2 regions of the Stenotrophomonas sp. 112478_Sma genome follow, and region 2 is predicted to be linked to the other one. Evidence: riboswitches for the same ligand, from Rfam matches in the RefSeq annotation. Region 2 holds a riboswitch; the other holds the start of a gene.

Region 1 (8,476 bases), 230 kb from region 2:
ACTGCCTGCGGCTGTCGTGCTGCCAGACCTTCGACGCACGTTTCATCGCTGCCGTGGAGCGCCTGGGCGCCCTCGCGCGGGAGCTCGCGGCCGGTTGATCGCAGCGGGTCGCAGGCTCCGCTCTACGGGAACTCAGCCCTCATGCAGGTGCATCGCCAGGGCCTGAGCATCGGCGCCCGGCAGGTGCGGCAGCCGTCCCCAGCATGGCATCGGCAACCGCTGCACCAGCGTGGCCACGTTCTCGTCCTGGCGCTGCATGGCCGGATCGATGTGATTGCCGATCCAGCCCAGGCACTCCACGCCGCTGGCCTGCAAGGAGTGCGCGGTCAATCTCGCGTGGTTGACGCAGCCCAGCCGCAGGCCGACCACCAGCACGACCGGCAGACGCAGTGCCCGCATGATGTCGAGCTGGTCCAGGTGGACGGAGACCGGCGCCAGCCATCCCCCTACGCCTTCCACCACCACCACGTCGGCGGTGGCACGCAGGCGCTCGAACGCGGCGACGATCGGTGCCAGGGCGATGTCCACCCCGTCCTCGGCCGCCGCCAGTTCGGGAGCGATCGGCTGCCGCAGGGCATAGGGATTCACGTCGACGTAGTCCGGCACCGGCCGACTGGCCGCCTGCAGCGCCAACGCATCCTCGTTGCGCAGGCCCTGCCCCAGATCCTGGCTGCCACTGGCCACAGGCTTCATTCCGACCGCTCGCAGGCCACGCCGGCGCAGGGCGTGCAGCAGCGCGGTGCTGGCCGCCGTCTTGCCGATCTCGGTATCGGTGCCGGTGACGAACAGCGCGGATGGCAGGGCAGCGGGCAACGGCATCAAAGGCTCCAGCGGGGCAACAGAGCGTGCATTATCGCTGGCCCGGCACGCTTGCTAGACTGCGGTCATGTTCGCCAATGCCTCGCTCACCGGCAGCAAGCCGGAACAATACGCCCAGTTGCTTGAACAGGCCCGTGGCCTGGTCCATGGAGAGTCCGACCGCATCGCCAACGCGGCCAATCTCTCGGCGCTGGTCTTCCACGCCCTGCCCGACCTGAACTGGGTGGGCTTCTATCTCTACGATGGCCAGGAGCTGGTGGTCGGCCCGTTCCAGGGGCTGCCGGCCTGCGTGCGCATTCCGCTGGACAAGGGCGTGTGTGGTGCCGCGGCCCGCCAGCGCGTGACCCAGCGCGTCGACGATGTCGATGCCTTTCCGGGCCACATCGCCTGCGACTCGGCCTCCCGCTCGGAACTGGTCGTTCCGCTGCTGCGCGGCGATGAACTGATCGGAGTCTTCGACATCGACAGCCCGAAGACCGGTCGCTTCGATGCCGATGACCAGGCCGGACTGGAAGCCATCGCGCGCGTCTTCGTCGAGGCGTTGGGATGAGTGCGCCGAAGCTGCGCAACATCGGTCCGAAAAGTGCGGCGTGGCTGCGCCAGGTCGGTCTGCGCAGCCGTGACGATCTGGCCGCCGTCGGCGCGGTGGGTGCCTTCGTCAAGGTCAAGCGCGCCGGCTTCAAGCCCAGCCTGAACCTGCTCTACTCGCTGGAAGGGGCCCTGCTGGACTGCCATTGGCAGGAACTGGGCGAGCCGCAGCGCGAGGCGCTGGTGCAGGACTACGAAGCGCGCATCGCCGCGCACCCGCTGAAGGCGGCCGGCCCGGCCTCGGGGCCGGTGCACGAGCAGCGTTTCGACGCAGACGACGACGCAGAAGAAGACGTGACCGGAAGCGCCGACGAGGACTGATCGGCGCCGGCCGGATCAGGGCTGCTGCAACTCCAGCAGCTCGCCCATCAGGCCAGCCTCGCCACGCTCCAGCCTGACCCGCAGGCGCGTACCGTGGTCGATGCGCAGCGCCCAGCACAGCGACATCGGCAGGCCGCAGACCTGTGACAGCACCATGCGCAGCGGGCCACCGTGGCTGACCACGACGGTCGGCAGCGGGTCGTCATCGTCGAGCAGGCGGTCGAGCGCACGCGCGATGCGCCGCTCGAAGTGCCCCCAGCTTTCGCCGTTGGGCGGCGGATACGCATGCGGATCAGCATGGAATGCCGCCAGCGCCTGCTCCGGCAGGTCGAACAGTGCCTGCCCGTCCCAGTCGCCGAAGTCGAGTTCTTCCCACTCCTCGTCCGCATCCACGTCCAGCCCGCGCGGGGTGGCCAGCGCCATCGCTGTGTGCAGTGACCGCAGGCGGGGCGAGCTGATCACCCGCTCCCAGGGCTGCGTGGCGTAGGCCTCCACCAGTTCCTGTGGCAGGCGGGCCAGCTGCGGTGGATCGCTGCGGCCATCGAGGTACTCGTCGCGACCGTTGCCGGCGTGGCGGACCAGGTCGAGGATCATGCATGCGTCCTGTGCAGGCAACGCGGGGACAGCGGAAAACGGGCGGACATCGGCAACGGCACCACGGGATCAAGCAGCAATTCTAGTGGCTGGGGATCATCAGCTCCACAGACATTGCCGCATATACGCCGCACCGGGCATGCCGATGCCGTAGACTGCGCGCACTTCCAGGTGACCTGCGGCATGGCCGGCAGGTTGAAACGGGAAGCCGGTGACGCGTGAACCCACGCCATGCCGGCGCTGCCCCCGCAACGGTAAGCACGTCAGTTCCAGGCAATACCGCCACTGTGCCAACAGCATGGGAAGGCGCCTGGACGGTGGCCTCGCGCCGCCTGGCGGCAAGCCCGGAGACCGGCCCGGAAGCCTCAGGTCGCGATGCGGTGGGCATGGCGCTGGATGTCCGCAGCAATGCCTGCGGCATCGGCGCTTGCCTGCCTCCGCGGCTCCTCCCCTTCGCCACGCGGGCGTGCGTGGCACCTGGAGTCCCCCGATGAAGCTGCAGTCCCGATTGCTTTCCCTGGCCGTATTGGCCGCCCTGCCCGCGTTGGCCCAGGCCGATGATGGCGCCCGCGCGCTCGATCCCATCCTGGTCACGGCCACCCGCACCCCCATCGCCCTGCAGGACAGCATCGCGCCTGCGCAGGTGATCGACCGGACGCAGATCGAGTCCAGCCAGGCCACTTCGCTGCAGGACCTGCTGCGTGGCCGCGCCGGCATCAACCTCACCAACGCCGGCGGCCTGGGCAAGCAGAGCTCGCTGTTCCTGCGCGGCACCAACTCCGGCCACACGGTGGTGCTGGTCGACGGCGTGCGCATCAACAGCGCCGATCTCGGCCTGGCGATGATCCAGGACCTGCCGCTGGCGCAGATCGAACGCGTGGAGATCGTGCGCGGCCCGCAGTCCAGCCTGTATGGCGCCGACGCCATCGGCGGTGTGATCCAGATCTTCACCCGCCGCAACCAGGGCGACTTCGCGCCACATCTGCAGCTGGGCGGTGGCAGCAATGGCCTGCGTGAGGCCAGCGGCGGCATCGGTGGCAGCAGCGAACGCGGCTGGTTCGGCGCCGACATCGCCTACCAGCATTCCGATGGCATCGATGCCTGCCGGGGCTCGGCCACGCTGTTCACCGGCTGCTTCGCCAACGAGCCCGACCGCGACGGCTACCGCAACCTCTCCAAGAGCCTGCGCGGCGGCTACAACTTCAACGAGCAGTGGACGGTGGAGGGCAGCGCGCTGCGCGCCGACGGCCAGAACCACTACGACGGCTACTACAACTACTCCGAGACGCGCCAGCAGGTACTGTCCGGCAAGGTCCGCTACACGCCGGCCGAACGGCTGGTGCTGACCGCCAACGTCGGTCGCAGTGACAACGAATCGGACAACGTCGGCGCGGACGGCGTGCATGGCAGCGCGCAGACGCATCGTGACAGCGCGTCGCTGCAGGGCGACTTCGGCGTGGCCGAAGGCCAGCTGCTGAGTGCCGGTGTGGACTGGAGTGAGGACAACCTGGACGGCAGCAGTGCCGGCTATCGTGTCGACAGCCGTCGCAACACCGGTGTGTTCATGCAGTACCAGGGGCGCTTCGGCCGGCACCAGCTGCAGGCCAGCGCGCGCAACGACGACAACCAGCAGTTCGGCAACCATGCCACCGGCAGCATCGGCTGGGCGATGGAGCTGGATCACGGCCTGCGCATCAACGCCAGCTACGGCACGGCCTTCAAGGCACCCACCTTCAGCGACCTGTATGACCCGTGGAGCGGCGTGCCGACACTGGATCCTGAGAAGTCGAAGAGCGCCAACCTGGGCATTTCGCAGCAGGGCCAGGGCTGGCGCTGGGGCCTGGATGTGTACGAGACCCGCATCGATGACCTGATCACCTACGATGCAGCCACCTTCAGGATGCAGCAGGTGGAGAAGGCGCGCATCCGTGGTGCCGAACTGACCGGCAGCGTCGTGCTGGCCGGCTTCGACATCGCTGCACAGCTGAGCTACACCGACCCGCGCAACCGCACGAACGGCAGCAGCCAGTTCGACAACTGGCTGCCGCGCCGTGCACAGCAGACGGCACGGCTGGATGTGGATCGCCGCTTCGGCGCATTCCGTGCCGGCCTGACCGTACAGGGTGCGGGCAAGCGCTATGACGATGCCGCCAACACGGTGAAGGTCGGCGGCTATGGCACGTTGGATCTGCGCGCCGAGTACGCGCTCACGCCATCGTGGTCGCTGCTGGCCCGGGCAACCAATGTGTTCGACCGCAGGTACGAGACCGTGGCGTGGTTCAACCAGCCGGGCCGCGAGTATCAGCTGAGCGTGCGCTACCAGCCGAAATGAGCAGGCGCGCCGGGCGCAGGCCCGGCGCTATACCGGGATGCGCGCGGCCAGGCCCGGCAGTTCGCGCAGATCGTCGATCACCGCCACCGCAGCTGCGGTGGCCAGGTCCAGGCCACGCGGATAACCGTAGCGCACCAGCACGATCGGCATTCCCGCGTCTTCCGCCGCGCGGTAGTCGGTCAACGAATCACCCACCATCAGGCATGCATCCACCGGCACGCCGAAGTGTGCCGCGATGTGCCGCAGTGGTTCGCCGCTGGGCTTGCGCTGCGGCAGCGAATCGCCGCCCAGCACCAGCGCGAACGCATCGCCGATGCCCAGATGCTGCAGCAGCGGCGGCACCAGCGCTGCAGGCTTGTTGGTGCAGATGGCCAGCGGCACAGCGCGTTCCCGCAGCTGCGCCAGTGCTTCGGCCACACCGTCGAACAGGCGTGGGCTGCGCAGCAGGCACTCACGGTAATGCACCATGAACACCGGCATGACCTCGGCCAGATCGACCTGCCGCCCTGCGGCGTGCACGGCCTGCTCGACCAGCCGGCGGACACCGTCGCCAATCCAGCCCAGCACGGTGGCTTCCGGCACACGGGCCAGGCCGATGTCCTCCAGCGTGCGGTTCAGGGCTTCGGCGATATCGGCGGCGCTGTCGACCAGCGTGCCATCGAGGTCGAACACGACCAGCGGATAGGGATACGACACGCAACGCACCTGTACGACGTGGGGCTGCTCATTGTATGCCGTGTGCGCATCGCACCGGGATGTCATGCAGGTTCCACACGCGCCGGTCGCCAGTCCAGGTCCTGGAAGGCCGGGCTGGCGAAGCACTCGCCCAGGAAGTCGAGGAACCGCCGCATGATCGCCGACTGCTGGCGACGCGATGCGTACACCGCATGAATGCCCAGCTCGTCCAGGGTATACGCCGGCAGCAGTTCCACCAGCTCGCCACTGCGCAGCAACGGCGCCACCTGGTAGGTGGGCAGCATCGCGATGCCCGCGCTGGCGCGAACGGCTTCCAGCAGCAATGACGCTTCGTTGGCGCTGATGTTGCCGCCCACCGCCACCGACTGCGAACGTCCGTCGCGGTGCAGGTGCCACAGGCTCTTGCCCACGTAGTGATGGGTCAGGCAGTTGTGTGCGGCCAGATGTTCCGGGGCGGTCGGCGTGCCGCGCACCTCCAGGTAACCGGGCGTGGCGCACAGCACCGAGCGGCATGTGGCCAGACGTCGCGCGATCAGGCTGGGGTCGATCTGCCGGGCGATGCGTACCGCCAGATCCACCCGCTCCTCGACCAGATTCACCGTGCGATCGACCAGCAGCAGTTCGATGCGCGCCGCCGGATGGCGCTTGACGAAGTCGGCGACGGCGCGCGCCAGATGGCTCTGCCCGAACGAGACGCTGGCGGTCACCCGCAGCGTGCCATGCGGTTCGGGATCGTCGCTGGCCAGTTCGCCCTGCAGCGCCTCGCCGATCTCCAGCATCTGCCGGAAGCGCGCCAGCGCCGCCTCCCCCGGGCCGGTCAGGCTGACCCGGCGCGTGGTCCGGTGCAGCAGGCGCGCCCCCAGCCAGGCCTCCACCTCGGCGAGGTAACGGGTGACCATCGCCCGCGACATGTCCAGCACCTCAGCGGCGGCCGTGAGGCTGCCGCGCTCGGCCACCTCGATGAACACGGTCATGGCGGTCAGTCGATCCATCTGCTCGATCCATGCAACAAACAAGCGCGTTATACGCTGTTTTTCGGACAATTGCAGCGTCCTACAGTGGCCCCGTCGTCTTCCCCTCCCCTTTGTTATGGAGTTCGCCATGAAAATCGCCCTCGTCGGTGCCACCGGCAACATCGGCCGCCAGATCGCGCGCCACGCGCTGGCCGCCGGCCACGAATTGACCCTGATCGTGCGCAGCACGCAGGACCTGCCGGCGGAGCTGGCCGGTGCCCATCCGGTGATCGCCGCGCTGGATGATCCCGACGCGCTGGCCGCGGCCATCGCCGGCCACGACGTGCTGGCCAGCGCCTACGGGCCACGTCCGGGCGATGACATCAGCCGCGTCGGCGAAGTGGCCGGACAGCTGGCAGCCGCGGCACGCAAGGCCGGGGTGCCGCGCCTGGTCGTGGTCGGCGGTGCCGGCAGCCTGGAAGTGGCACCGGGTGTGCAGCTGGTCGATACGCCGGATTTCCCGGAGGCGTACAAGCCTTATGCCCTGGCCCACCGCGAAGCACTCAAGCGCCTGCAGGCGGTAGACGACCTCGACTGGACGTTCTTCTCGCCGGCCGCGGAAATCGGACCGGGCGAAGAGCGTGGCCAGTACCGCGTGCAGGCCAAGGCCTTCCTCGCCGACGCCAGCGGCCACAGCCGCATCAGCTACGCCGACTATGGCGCTGCCTTCGTGGCGGAACTCGAGGCGCATGCCTACCCGAAGCAGATCATCACTGCGGCGTACTGATCGACCTACATGCCGGGCATGGCCCGGCGCTGCACAAGGAGTTCCGCATGCGTTCCGTTGCCCTGCTGCTTCCGCTTGCACTGGTCACCAGCTTCGCCAGCGCCCCGCTGCTGGCCGCACCGGCTGCCCCGGCGCCGGCCACGGCGGCGAAATCACAGCTGCACCTGCAGTACTTCCATCCTGGCCCGCAGGCGATGTTCTCCGTGTCATCGGTGCTGATCGAAGGCCGCCACGATGCGATCCTGGTCGACGCGCAGTTCGCGGCCAGCGACGCGCGCAGGCTGGTCGAGCTGGTCCGTGCCAGCGGCAAGCAACTGACCACGATCTACATCAGTCATGGCGATCCGGATTACTACTTCGGCCTGGCCACGCTGCAGGACGCCTTCCCGCACGCACGCATCGTCGCCACGGCGCAGACCGTGGCCCACATCCAGCAGACCCACGCCGGCAAGCGTGCCTACTGGGGCCCGAAGATGGGGGCCGACGCACCGGCGCGCATCGTTGTGCCGCAGGTGCTGGAGGGCGACGCGCTGCTGCTGGAAGGGCAGCGCCTGCCCTTGATCGGACTCGATGGCCCTACGCCGGACCGCAGCGTGCTGTGGGTGCCTTCACTGCGCGCGATCGTCGGTGGCATCCCCGTGGTCGCCGGCGAGCATGTGTGGATGGCCGACACGCAGACCCCGAAGTCGCATGCCGACTGGCTGCAGACCCTGCAGCGACTGCAGGCACTGAAGCCGCAGGTGGTGGTACCGGGCCATTACGCGCAAGGGGCGGCGCTGGATGCCAGTGCGCTGCGCTTCACCGCCGGGTACATCCGTGCGTTCGATGCGGAAGCGGCCAAAGCGAAGGACAGCCAGGCGCTGGTGAAGGCGATGCAGGCGCGTTACCCGCGGCTGGAGGGCGTGGAATCGCTGCAGCTGAGCGCGAAGGTGGCCAAGGGTGAAATGCAGTGGCCGTGAGGCAGGACCGCGGTCAGGGGCGCTGCGGATCGTTCGACGCCTGCTCGAACAACTCCCCCTGCACCACCGGTTCCTTGTCGCGGAAACCGCCCAGGCCGACGCCCACCAGGCGATAGCGCGTGTCGGCCGGCAGGTCCACGCGCGCGCGCAGCGCCAGCGCGGCATCGCGCAGCTCCTCCATCGATTCCGGCGGGCGGTCCGGGGTGAAGCTGCGGGTAAGGATGCGGAACTGCGCCGTCTTCAGCTTCAGCACCACGGTGTGGCCCACGCGTTCCGTCCGGCGCGTGGCATTCCAGGTCTTCTCTGCCAGCTGCACGATGGCCTCGCCCAGGTCTTCAAGCAGCAGGTCCTCGGCAAAGGTGTCCTCGGAAGAGATCGACTGCACCGGCTGGTCCGGCTCCACCGGCCGTTCATCGACGCCGCGTGC
Region 2 (8,476 bases):
TGTCCGGGTGGTCGCAGATCGCGTTGACCACTTCCTCGCCACCGTGGACCACATTCAGCACGCCCTTCGGAATGCCGGCTTCCAGCGCCAGTTCAACCAGGCGCATGGTGACCATCGGGTCCTGCTCGGACGGCTTGAGAATGAAGGTGTTGCCGGTGGCGATGGCCATCGGGAACATCCACAGCGGAATCATCGCCGGGAAGTTGAATGGGGTGATGCCGGCGCACACGCCCAGCGGCTGCATGATCGTGTAGGTATCCACGCCATTGGCCACGTTGTTGGCCAGCTCGCCCAGCTGCAGGTTGCCGATGGCGGCGGCGTGCTCGACCACTTCCAGGCCGCGGAACACATCGCCTTCGGCATCCGGCAGGGTCTTGCCCTGTTCGGCGGTGAGGATGTGCGCCAGCTCGCTCATGTTCTCGCGGATCAGCTGCTGGTACTTCAGGAAGATGCGCGCACGGGTGCCGATCGGGGTCTTGCGCCAGGTCTTGAACGCTTCCTTGGCGGCGGCCACGGCAGCGTCCACTTCAGCGGTGGTGGCGAACGGGACCTGGGCCAGCACGTCCTGGGTGGCCGGGTTGATCACGTCCTGCCAGTGGGAGGTCGCCGATTCGACGAACTGGCCATCGATCAGCATGCGGATACGGGGCGCTGCAACAGTCATGACGACATCCAGGGGTGCGAAAGATGCTTGGCATTATTCACAGCCGCCGCCTCGATTTCCGGCCTGAATCCGCTTAATCTGGCCAACACCCCCCACGATTCCTGTTAATTCTGTGAATCTGCCATCCTCACAGCGCCAGCTGGGCCTGCGCCTGCTGCGCCTGCGCGAGCAGCGCGGCTACAGCCAGATCGACCTGGCCCGCGCCCTGGGCCTTTCTGCCAGCTACCTGAACCAGATCGAGCGCAACAAGCGCCCGTTGACGCCCGCCGTGCAGAAGAAGCTGAGTGAGGTGTTGGGCGACGTTTCCGCCCTGTTCGACGAGGATGAACCCGCGGCATTGCAGGAATCATTGGCCGAAACCCTGCGGGACCTGGGGCTGGCCGACGTCAGTGCCACCGAGCTGCGGGCACTGGCCGGCAACCTGCCGCAGGTGAGCCGGGCGCTGCTGGACCTGCATCGCCGCCACCTGGCGTTGCGGGAACATGCCGCCGCACTGGAGTTTCAGCTGGGCGAACCCGGTGCCGGCAGCACCCTGCCGGCGGGCGACCAGGTGCGCGAGTTCTTCAACCGCATGCACAACCACATCCCGGAGCTGGATGAGCTGGCCGAGCGGTTATTCGCCGAATGGGGACTGTCGCCGGGGCACGTCGCCCCGCGCCTGCGCCAGTTGCTGGCCGATCGCCACGGCGTGCTGGTGGAAGTGACTGCCTTGCAGGCCGGGCGCGAGAAGCGCCACTACGATGCCGGTGCCCGCCGGCTGTGGCTGCCGGACTATTTGGAGCCGGGCCAGCAGGCCTTCCAGATGGCCGCCGAACTTGCACTGCACGGCTACCTGCCGCAGATCGATACGGTGATTGCCCGCGCCGGATTCAGCGACGAGGCGCGCATCGCGCAGGCGCGCATCGGCCTGTCGAACTATTTCGCCGGGGCCCTGGTAATGCCCTACCTGCGCTTCCTGCGTGCGGCCGAAGCCAGCAGCTACGACATCGAGCTGCTGGCGCACCAGTTCGGTGTCGGCTTCGAAGCAGTCTGCCACCGGCTGAGCACGCTGGCCCGCCGCAGCGCGCCCGGCCTGCCGTTCTTCTTCATCCGTGTGGACCGCGCCGGCAACGTCTCCAAGCGTCACTCGGCCACCGACTTCCACTTCTCGCAGGTGGGTGGCTCATGCCCGCTGTGGATCGTCTACGAGGCGTTCAACCAGCCCGGCCGCATCCTGACCCAGACCGCGCGCATGCCCGATGGGCGTCGCCACTTCTGGCTGGCCCGGCAGGTCAGCAGCGGCCCGGTTGGTCACGGCCAACCACGCAAGACCTTCGCAGTAGCGCTGGGCTGCGACCTGCAGCATGCCGAGCGGCTGGTGTATTCGCTGGGGCTGGATGTGCAGAGCCCGGGCAATTCGGTGTCGATCGGCCCGGGTTGCCGGGTGTGCCCGCGCGAGGACTGCATGCAGCGCGCGTTCGCGCAGCTGCCGGGGCGATAGGGTTGGTTCGGCAGGGCTGCGCCCTGCACCTGCACAGGCCGAAGCAACGGCAACGGCAAAAGCTGGCATTCCGTGGGATGGCGGGGCGGGTCCGGTTGCGGGGGACGGCGCAAGTACGTCCATGTAGCCTCGGTCGCGCCATCCATGGCGCTCACGCCCCCGCAACCGGACCCACCCCGCCTTCGACAGATCTCCGCAAGCTGTCAGAACGACGCATTGCCCTGGTGGGTGTCGACCTTGGTCGACACGGTTGAATCCTGGCGATGAGCCACCGCAGGGATCAGATCGTGCCGACCAAGGTCGGCACCCACCAGACAAGGTCGGCACCCGCCGGAACAGTTCAATCGGCTGCGGCAGCGGTCAGTAGATCGGCGTCACCTTCATCTGCGGCAGCGGCCGTGGTGCGCCGTCGGTGAGGTCCGGGCCAAGATCCTCCCAGCTGCGGCCCTGCTCCACCATCAGCCCCCACAACTGCTGTGACGCCAGCCGCTTGTCCTCCGAGCCCAGCTTGTACGACGGTGGCGACGGCACGCCGGCAGCCACCATCGTGTACGCCGCCCGATAGGCCAGCACCTGCTGCGCGGGATCGTCGGTACGCGCCACTTCCAGCGTGTAACGCTGGTAGGCCGAGGCCAGGTTGCGCCAGCGGATCCAGTAGTGATTCTCGAAGGAGAACGCGCAGAAGCGCGCACCGGCCAGGCTGCCCTTGTCGGCGATGCGGGTCAGCACCTCCTGCGGCATGTCCAGGTTCATGCCGCCCTCATCACCCTGCAGCGTCACGTGCACGATGCGGTCGCGATAGCCCGGAGCACGCGCCTGCAGCAGGTCGCGCCAGTTCTGCATGGTTGCCACCACCGCGAACAGGAAACGGCCGAGCTCGCCGGCGGCCACCGGTGCGGCGATGGACTGGTAGGTGCGTTGCCAGCCATGACGGTTTTCGCTGGGCAGGAACACCGATCGCTCCAGCGCCTGCCGTGCATTGCCGCCGGAACCGACCTCCTCCGCATGCTGTGGATAGACCAGGTTGATGGCGAAGGTCGGCCAGCGCGGAAGCGCCGCGTCGAACAGATGGATCGGGAAGTTGCTGCTGATGCCCCCATCGGAGAACCAGCAGATCCGGAAGGCGGTGATCACCGGGCCGCAGGCCTGGCCGGCACTGGTCAGCCCCTCCATGCTGTCGGCCACGTTGTGTTCCGGATCGGAGGCGGTCGCTCCAGGCTCGCAGCGGCGCTCGCGGCGCGAGGGCTCATGCAGCGGCACTGCGCTGATCAGCAACGGGAAACTCAGACTCATCCGCGTTGCCACCAGTACCGGCAGCTGCGGCCCCTGCGGCAGGCGGTAATAGAGTCGTCCATCCACGCCCAGCGGCGGACCCGCATGGTTGACCAGCCACTGCACCACGCTGGCCGGGAACAGCTGGTCGAACTCTTCGCGCAGGAACCAGAACTGCGCGCCGCCCAGCGGCAGCGTGCGGGGTTCGTTGTGCGATACGCAGGTGGTGATCATCTGCAGGGTGATGGCATGCGGGCTGTCCGGCTCGTCGGCATAGCGCGGCGCATCGTGCAGGTCGGCAAAGGTGAGCGGCACATCGGCCGGCTTGCCTGACAGCTGCTGCAGGCAGCCGTGCAGCCATTCCGTCAGCGCCGGCCGGCGCGCGTCGCTGCCGAGGCCGCTGCACAGGCCCAGCAGATTGCGTCGTGCCACCCGCGCGACCCGCAGCGCGGCCCCGGCCACGCCAGCGCCGTAGGCGCACAGCAGGGACGGCAGCAACGTTGCCGCCACTCCACTCCAGCCGCCGCCCCACGCGCCCAGCGCGAGCAGCAATGCCAGCGACACCAGCACTTCCAGCGGCGCGATCTGGAACACGGCGATGGCCAGGCACAGCAGCTTGCGGGGCCAGCCTGCATTGCCGGTCAGCACCACCAGCAGCCGATAGGCTGCACGCGCGCCGCGCGCCGGCTGGAACAGACCGTAGATGAACCCGCGCCGCGACAGCTGCGCCGACACCGCCGACAATCCACCGTACCCGGCATCGCCGGGCAGCGGCTCGCCCGCCTGCTGGCGGCGATCACCATAGGCCGCCGCAGCAGCCACCGCGGCGGCGATGGCGCCTGCCGAGGTGCCACCGATGCTCTTGAAGCGATACTCGCGCGCCAGCGCCAGTACCGCATTGGGGTACACGATGCCGCTGGTGATGCCACCTTTCATGACCAGATCGCAGTACTTCGCCGCCACACGTCACCTCCCGTCCGTCGGTTGCCAGTATCGCAAGCCGGCCTCTCACTGCCTGAGAAAGGCGCCACATCCCGGTGGTGTGATGCCGGGCCTTGACCATTGCTGCCAACCGGCCTACCTTGTGCACGCCGAAGGTATTCATCTCTTCATGCGAATGAAGGGATGAATTTAAACGGGAATCCGGTGAAGGCGCTTCGCGCGCCCATTCCGGAGCTGCCCCGCAGCGGTGAATGGAAACGAATCCTGCCAACAGCACTGGGCTCGCGCCTGGGAAGCGGCAGGTAGTAGGTGGGCTGCGGCCCGCGTCCAACAGCCCGAATACCGGCCCCGGCCGGGGGACACGACCGTCCCCTGACTCGACCTGGAATCTCCGCGGGGAGGTTGCCGGGGCCGTCGTCGTCCTGCGGCTGCAGGGTGCGCGGCCACGTGCGTCCTTCTCACGGCATCCGGTTCGCCCGCGGGGGCGAAGGTCGCTGGCAAGACGCCCGTGGGCCGGCAACGGCACGCGTCGTCCTGCGGTTCCTTCGTTCCTCAATGCCGACATGCAATGAGGACACGCTGCAATGACCACTGTTACCAACCTGGGCTTTCCCCGCATCGGCGCCAAGCGCGAACTGAAGCGGGCGCTCGAACGCCACTGGGCCGGCGAGGACGACGCCGCCACCCTGCAGGCCACCGCCGCGGCGCTGCGTGCCCGGCACTGGCAGCTGCAGATCGAGGCCGGCGTCGATGTACCGCCGAGCAACGACTTCAGCCTGTACGACCAGGTGCTCGACACCGCATGGCTGTTCGATGCCATTCCCGAACGCTACCGCGAACTGGCCGCGCACGATCCACTGGCCGCCTACTTCGCCACGGCCCGTGGCCTGCAGCGCGATGGCATCGACCTGCGCGCGCTGGAGATGACCAAGTGGTTCGACACCAACTATCACTATCTGGTGCCGGAACTGCACGCGGGCCAGGCCTTCGCCCTGCGCGGTGACAAGCCGCTGGCCGAGTTCAACGAGGCCAGGGCGCTGGGCATCCACACCCGTCCGGTGCTGCTGGGACCGGTGAGCTTCCTGCTGCTGTCCAAGACCACCGACGGCAGCGCCGCGCTGGACCTGCTGGATGCCCTGCTGCCGGCCTATGTGCAGCTGCTCGGCCAGCTGGCCGACGCCGGTGCCGACTGGGTGCAGCTGGATGAGCCGCTGCTGGTGCAGGATCTCGACGCCGGTGCGCAGGCAGCCTATGAGCGCGCCTATGCCCGGTTGGCCACGGCACGGCGCCCGAAACTGCTGGTCGCGACCTATTTCGGTGCGCTCGAGGACAACCTGGCGTTGGCCACCGGCCTGCCGGTGGACGGACTACACGTGGACCTGGTGCGCGCGCCGGAGCAGCTGGACGCCGTGCTGAAGGCGCTGCCGGCCGAGCGCGTGCTGTCGGCCGGCCTGGTCAACGGCCGCAACATCTGGCGCACCCATCTGGACAACGCACTGATCCTGGCCCGGTTTGCCCAGGTGGACCGCGGCGCCGACCGGCTCTGGCTGGCACCGTCCTGTTCCCTGCTGCACACGCCCGTGGATCTTGCGCTGGAAAAGAAGCTTGATGACGAACTGAAGGGCTGGCTGGCGTTCTCCCGGCAGAAGCTGCAGGAACTGCGCCTGCTGGCCGACGCGCTCGATGGCAGGGCGGATGCGGAAGCGGGCCTGGCTGCCAATCGCGCTGCGCTGGAGGGGCGTCGTCGCTCGCCACGCGTGCACAACCCGGCCGTGGCCGCACGCCTGGCCGCGCTGACCGTGGCCGATGCGCAGCGGCACACCGCCTACCCACAGCGCCGCATCGCGCAGCATGCGGCGCTGCAGCTGCCGCTGCTGCCCACCACCACGATCGGTTCCTTCCCGCAGACGCTGGAGGTGCGCGAGGCACGCGCCCGGCACAAGTCCGGCAAGCTGGGCCTGGCCGAGTACGAGGCCTTCCTGGAACAGCAGACCGCGCATGCGGTACGCGTGCAGGAAGCGCTGGGCCTGGACGTGCTGGTCCACGGTGAGTTCGAGCGCAACGACATGGTCGAGTACTTCGGCGAGCAGCTGGAAGGCTTCGCATTTACCGGCAACGGCTGGGTGCAGAGCTATGGCTCGCGCTGCGTCAAGCCGCCGGTGATCTTCGGCGACGTCAGCCGCCCGCAGCCGATGACGGTGCGCTGGTCCAGTTACGCGCAATCGCTCACCGACAAGCCGATGAAGGGCATGCTGACCGGTCCGGTGACGGTACTGCAGTGGTCGTTCGTGCGCGACGACCAGGAACGCGATGTGACCTGCCGGCAGATCGCGTTGGCCCTGCGGGACGAAGTGCAGGACCTGGAAGCAGCCGGCATCGGCGTGATCCAGGTGGACGAGCCGGCCATCCGCGAGGGGTTGCCGTTGCGCCGTGCTCACTGGCGCGCCTACCTGGACTGGGCGGTGGAATCGTTCCGCATCAGTACCAGCGGCGTGCGCGATGCCACCCAGATCCACACCCACATGTGCTATTCGGAGTTCAACGACATCATCCACTCGGTGGCGGCAATGGACGCGGACGTGATCTCGATCGAGACCTCGCGCTCGCGCATGGAACTGCTGGATGCCTTCGTGAAGTTCAACTATCCCAACGAGATCGGCCCGGGCGTGTATGACATCCACTCCCCCCGCGTGCCGGACAAGGCGGAGATGGTGGACCTGCTGCGCAAGGCGCTGGCCGTGCTGAAGCCGGAGCAGCTGTGGGTCAACCCGGACTGCGGGCTGAAGACCCGTGGCTGGCCAGAAACCCGCGCTGCACTGCAGGCACTGGTTGCCGCCGCAGTGGAACTGCGTGCCGAGCACACCGACGCCCGCGTCGCCTGACCTGTCTCTCCACCCCGATGCACGGGCCGCCGCCGTTGCCGGCGGTCCGTGCGGTACCTGATGATGACCGAGCTCCAACGCCCCACCCTGTCCCTGCCCGCCGACGGCAAGCGCCTGCTGCTGCATTCGTGCTGTGCGCCCTGCTCCGGCGAAGTGATGGAGGCGATCACCGCCTCCGGGATCGACTACGCGATCTTCTTCTACAACCCCAACATCCATCCGGTGAAGGAATACGAGCTCCGCAAGCAGGAGAACATCCGCTTCGCCGAGCAGCATGGCGTCCCCTTCATCGACTGCGACTACGACACCGACAACTGGTTCAGCCGCGCGCGCGGCATGGAGAACGAACCCGAGCGCGGCATCCGCTGCACGATGTGCTTCGACATGCGCTTCGAGCGCACGGCGCTGTACGCGCATGAGCACGGCTACGACACCATCAGCTCGTCGCTGGGCATCTCGCGCTGGAAGAACATGGCGCAGATCAATGACTGCGGCATCCGCGCCGCGGCGCGCTACGAGGGCCTGCAGTACTGGGATTACAACTGGCGCAAGGGCGGTGGTGCCAGCCGCATGATCGAGATCAGCAAGCGCGAGCGGTTCTACCAGCAGGAGTACTGTGGCTGCGTGTACTCGCTGCGCGATGCCAACCGGCACCGCCGGGAGACCGGCCGCGAGCGGATCCGGATCGGGCTGCTGTATTACGGCCAGGACAACGAAACGCCGCAGGGCGATTGACGTGTGGCGAGGGGGCGGCCACGCTGGTCGCCTCTTCCGCCGCGCTGGAACGTCCATGCCCACCCTGCCCGCCACTGTCGCCCTGCTGGTGATCGATCTGCAGCCGGACTTCATGCCCGGTGGCGCGCTGGCCTGCGACCGTGGCGATGCGCTGGTCGCGCCGATCGCGCAGCTGCTGGCGCAGCGCCGCTACCGCACCGTAGTGGCCACCCAGGACTGGCATCCCGCGGACCATGCTTCGTTCGCCAGCCAGCACCCCGGCCATCGTCCGTTCGAAACGATCCTGCTGCATGCGCAACCGCAGACCCTGTGGCCGGACCACTGCGTGCAGGGCAGCGCCGGTGCCGCCCTGCATCCGCAGGTGGACTGGAACATGGCCGACCTGATCCTGCGCAAGGGCACCCGCCAGCAGGTGGATTCCTACAGCGCCTTCCGCGAGAACCACGGCCCCGATGGCGGGCGCCCCGCCACCGGCCTGGCCGGCTGGCTGCATGAGCGCGG

Evidence for each region. Region 2 has a riboswitch for cobalamin ahead of metE (5-methyltetrahydropteroyltriglutamate--homocysteine S-methyltransferase). Riboswitches for the same ligand answer to the same signal wherever they lie in the genome.
Region 1: linked by a shared signal. The riboswitch ahead of btuB (TonB-dependent vitamin B12 receptor) and the one ahead of metE (5-methyltetrahydropteroyltriglutamate--homocysteine S-methyltransferase) in region 2 are both predicted to bind cobalamin.

Annotation. Positions count from the first base shown of each region.
Region 1 covers NZ_CM151072.1:498,555-507,030, reverse strand. Annotated here, with positions in the region: gene ACZK08_RS02335 (aminotransferase-like domain-containing protein) at 1-98, shown strand, start outside; gene bioD (dethiobiotin synthase) at 133-819, opposite strand; gene ACZK08_RS02325 (GAF domain-containing protein) at 887-1,369, shown strand; gene ACZK08_RS02320 (TfoX/Sxy family protein) at 1,366-1,728, shown strand; gene ACZK08_RS02315 (histidine phosphatase family protein) at 1,744-2,322, opposite strand; cobalamin riboswitch at 2,475-2,696, shown strand; gene btuB (TonB-dependent vitamin B12 receptor) at 2,813-4,654, shown strand; gene gph (phosphoglycolate phosphatase) at 4,682-5,350, opposite strand; gene ACZK08_RS02300 (LysR family transcriptional regulator) at 5,413-6,342, opposite strand; gene ACZK08_RS02295 (NAD(P)-dependent oxidoreductase) at 6,452-7,090, shown strand; gene ACZK08_RS02290 (MBL fold metallo-hydrolase) at 7,138-8,049, shown strand; gene dinB (DNA polymerase IV) at 8,063-8,476, opposite strand, start outside.
Region 2 covers NZ_CM151072.1:268,353-276,828, reverse strand. Annotated here, with positions in the region: gene ACZK08_RS01200 (CoA-acylating methylmalonate-semialdehyde dehydrogenase) at 1-664, opposite strand, end outside; gene ACZK08_RS01195 (helix-turn-helix domain-containing protein) at 783-2,144, shown strand; gene ACZK08_RS01190 (patatin-like phospholipase family protein) at 2,505-4,352, opposite strand; cobalamin riboswitch at 4,494-4,723, shown strand; gene metE (5-methyltetrahydropteroyltriglutamate--homocysteine S-methyltransferase) at 4,943-7,240, shown strand; gene ACZK08_RS01180 (epoxyqueuosine reductase QueH) at 7,301-7,975, shown strand; gene pncA (bifunctional nicotinamidase/pyrazinamidase) at 8,031-8,476, shown strand, end outside.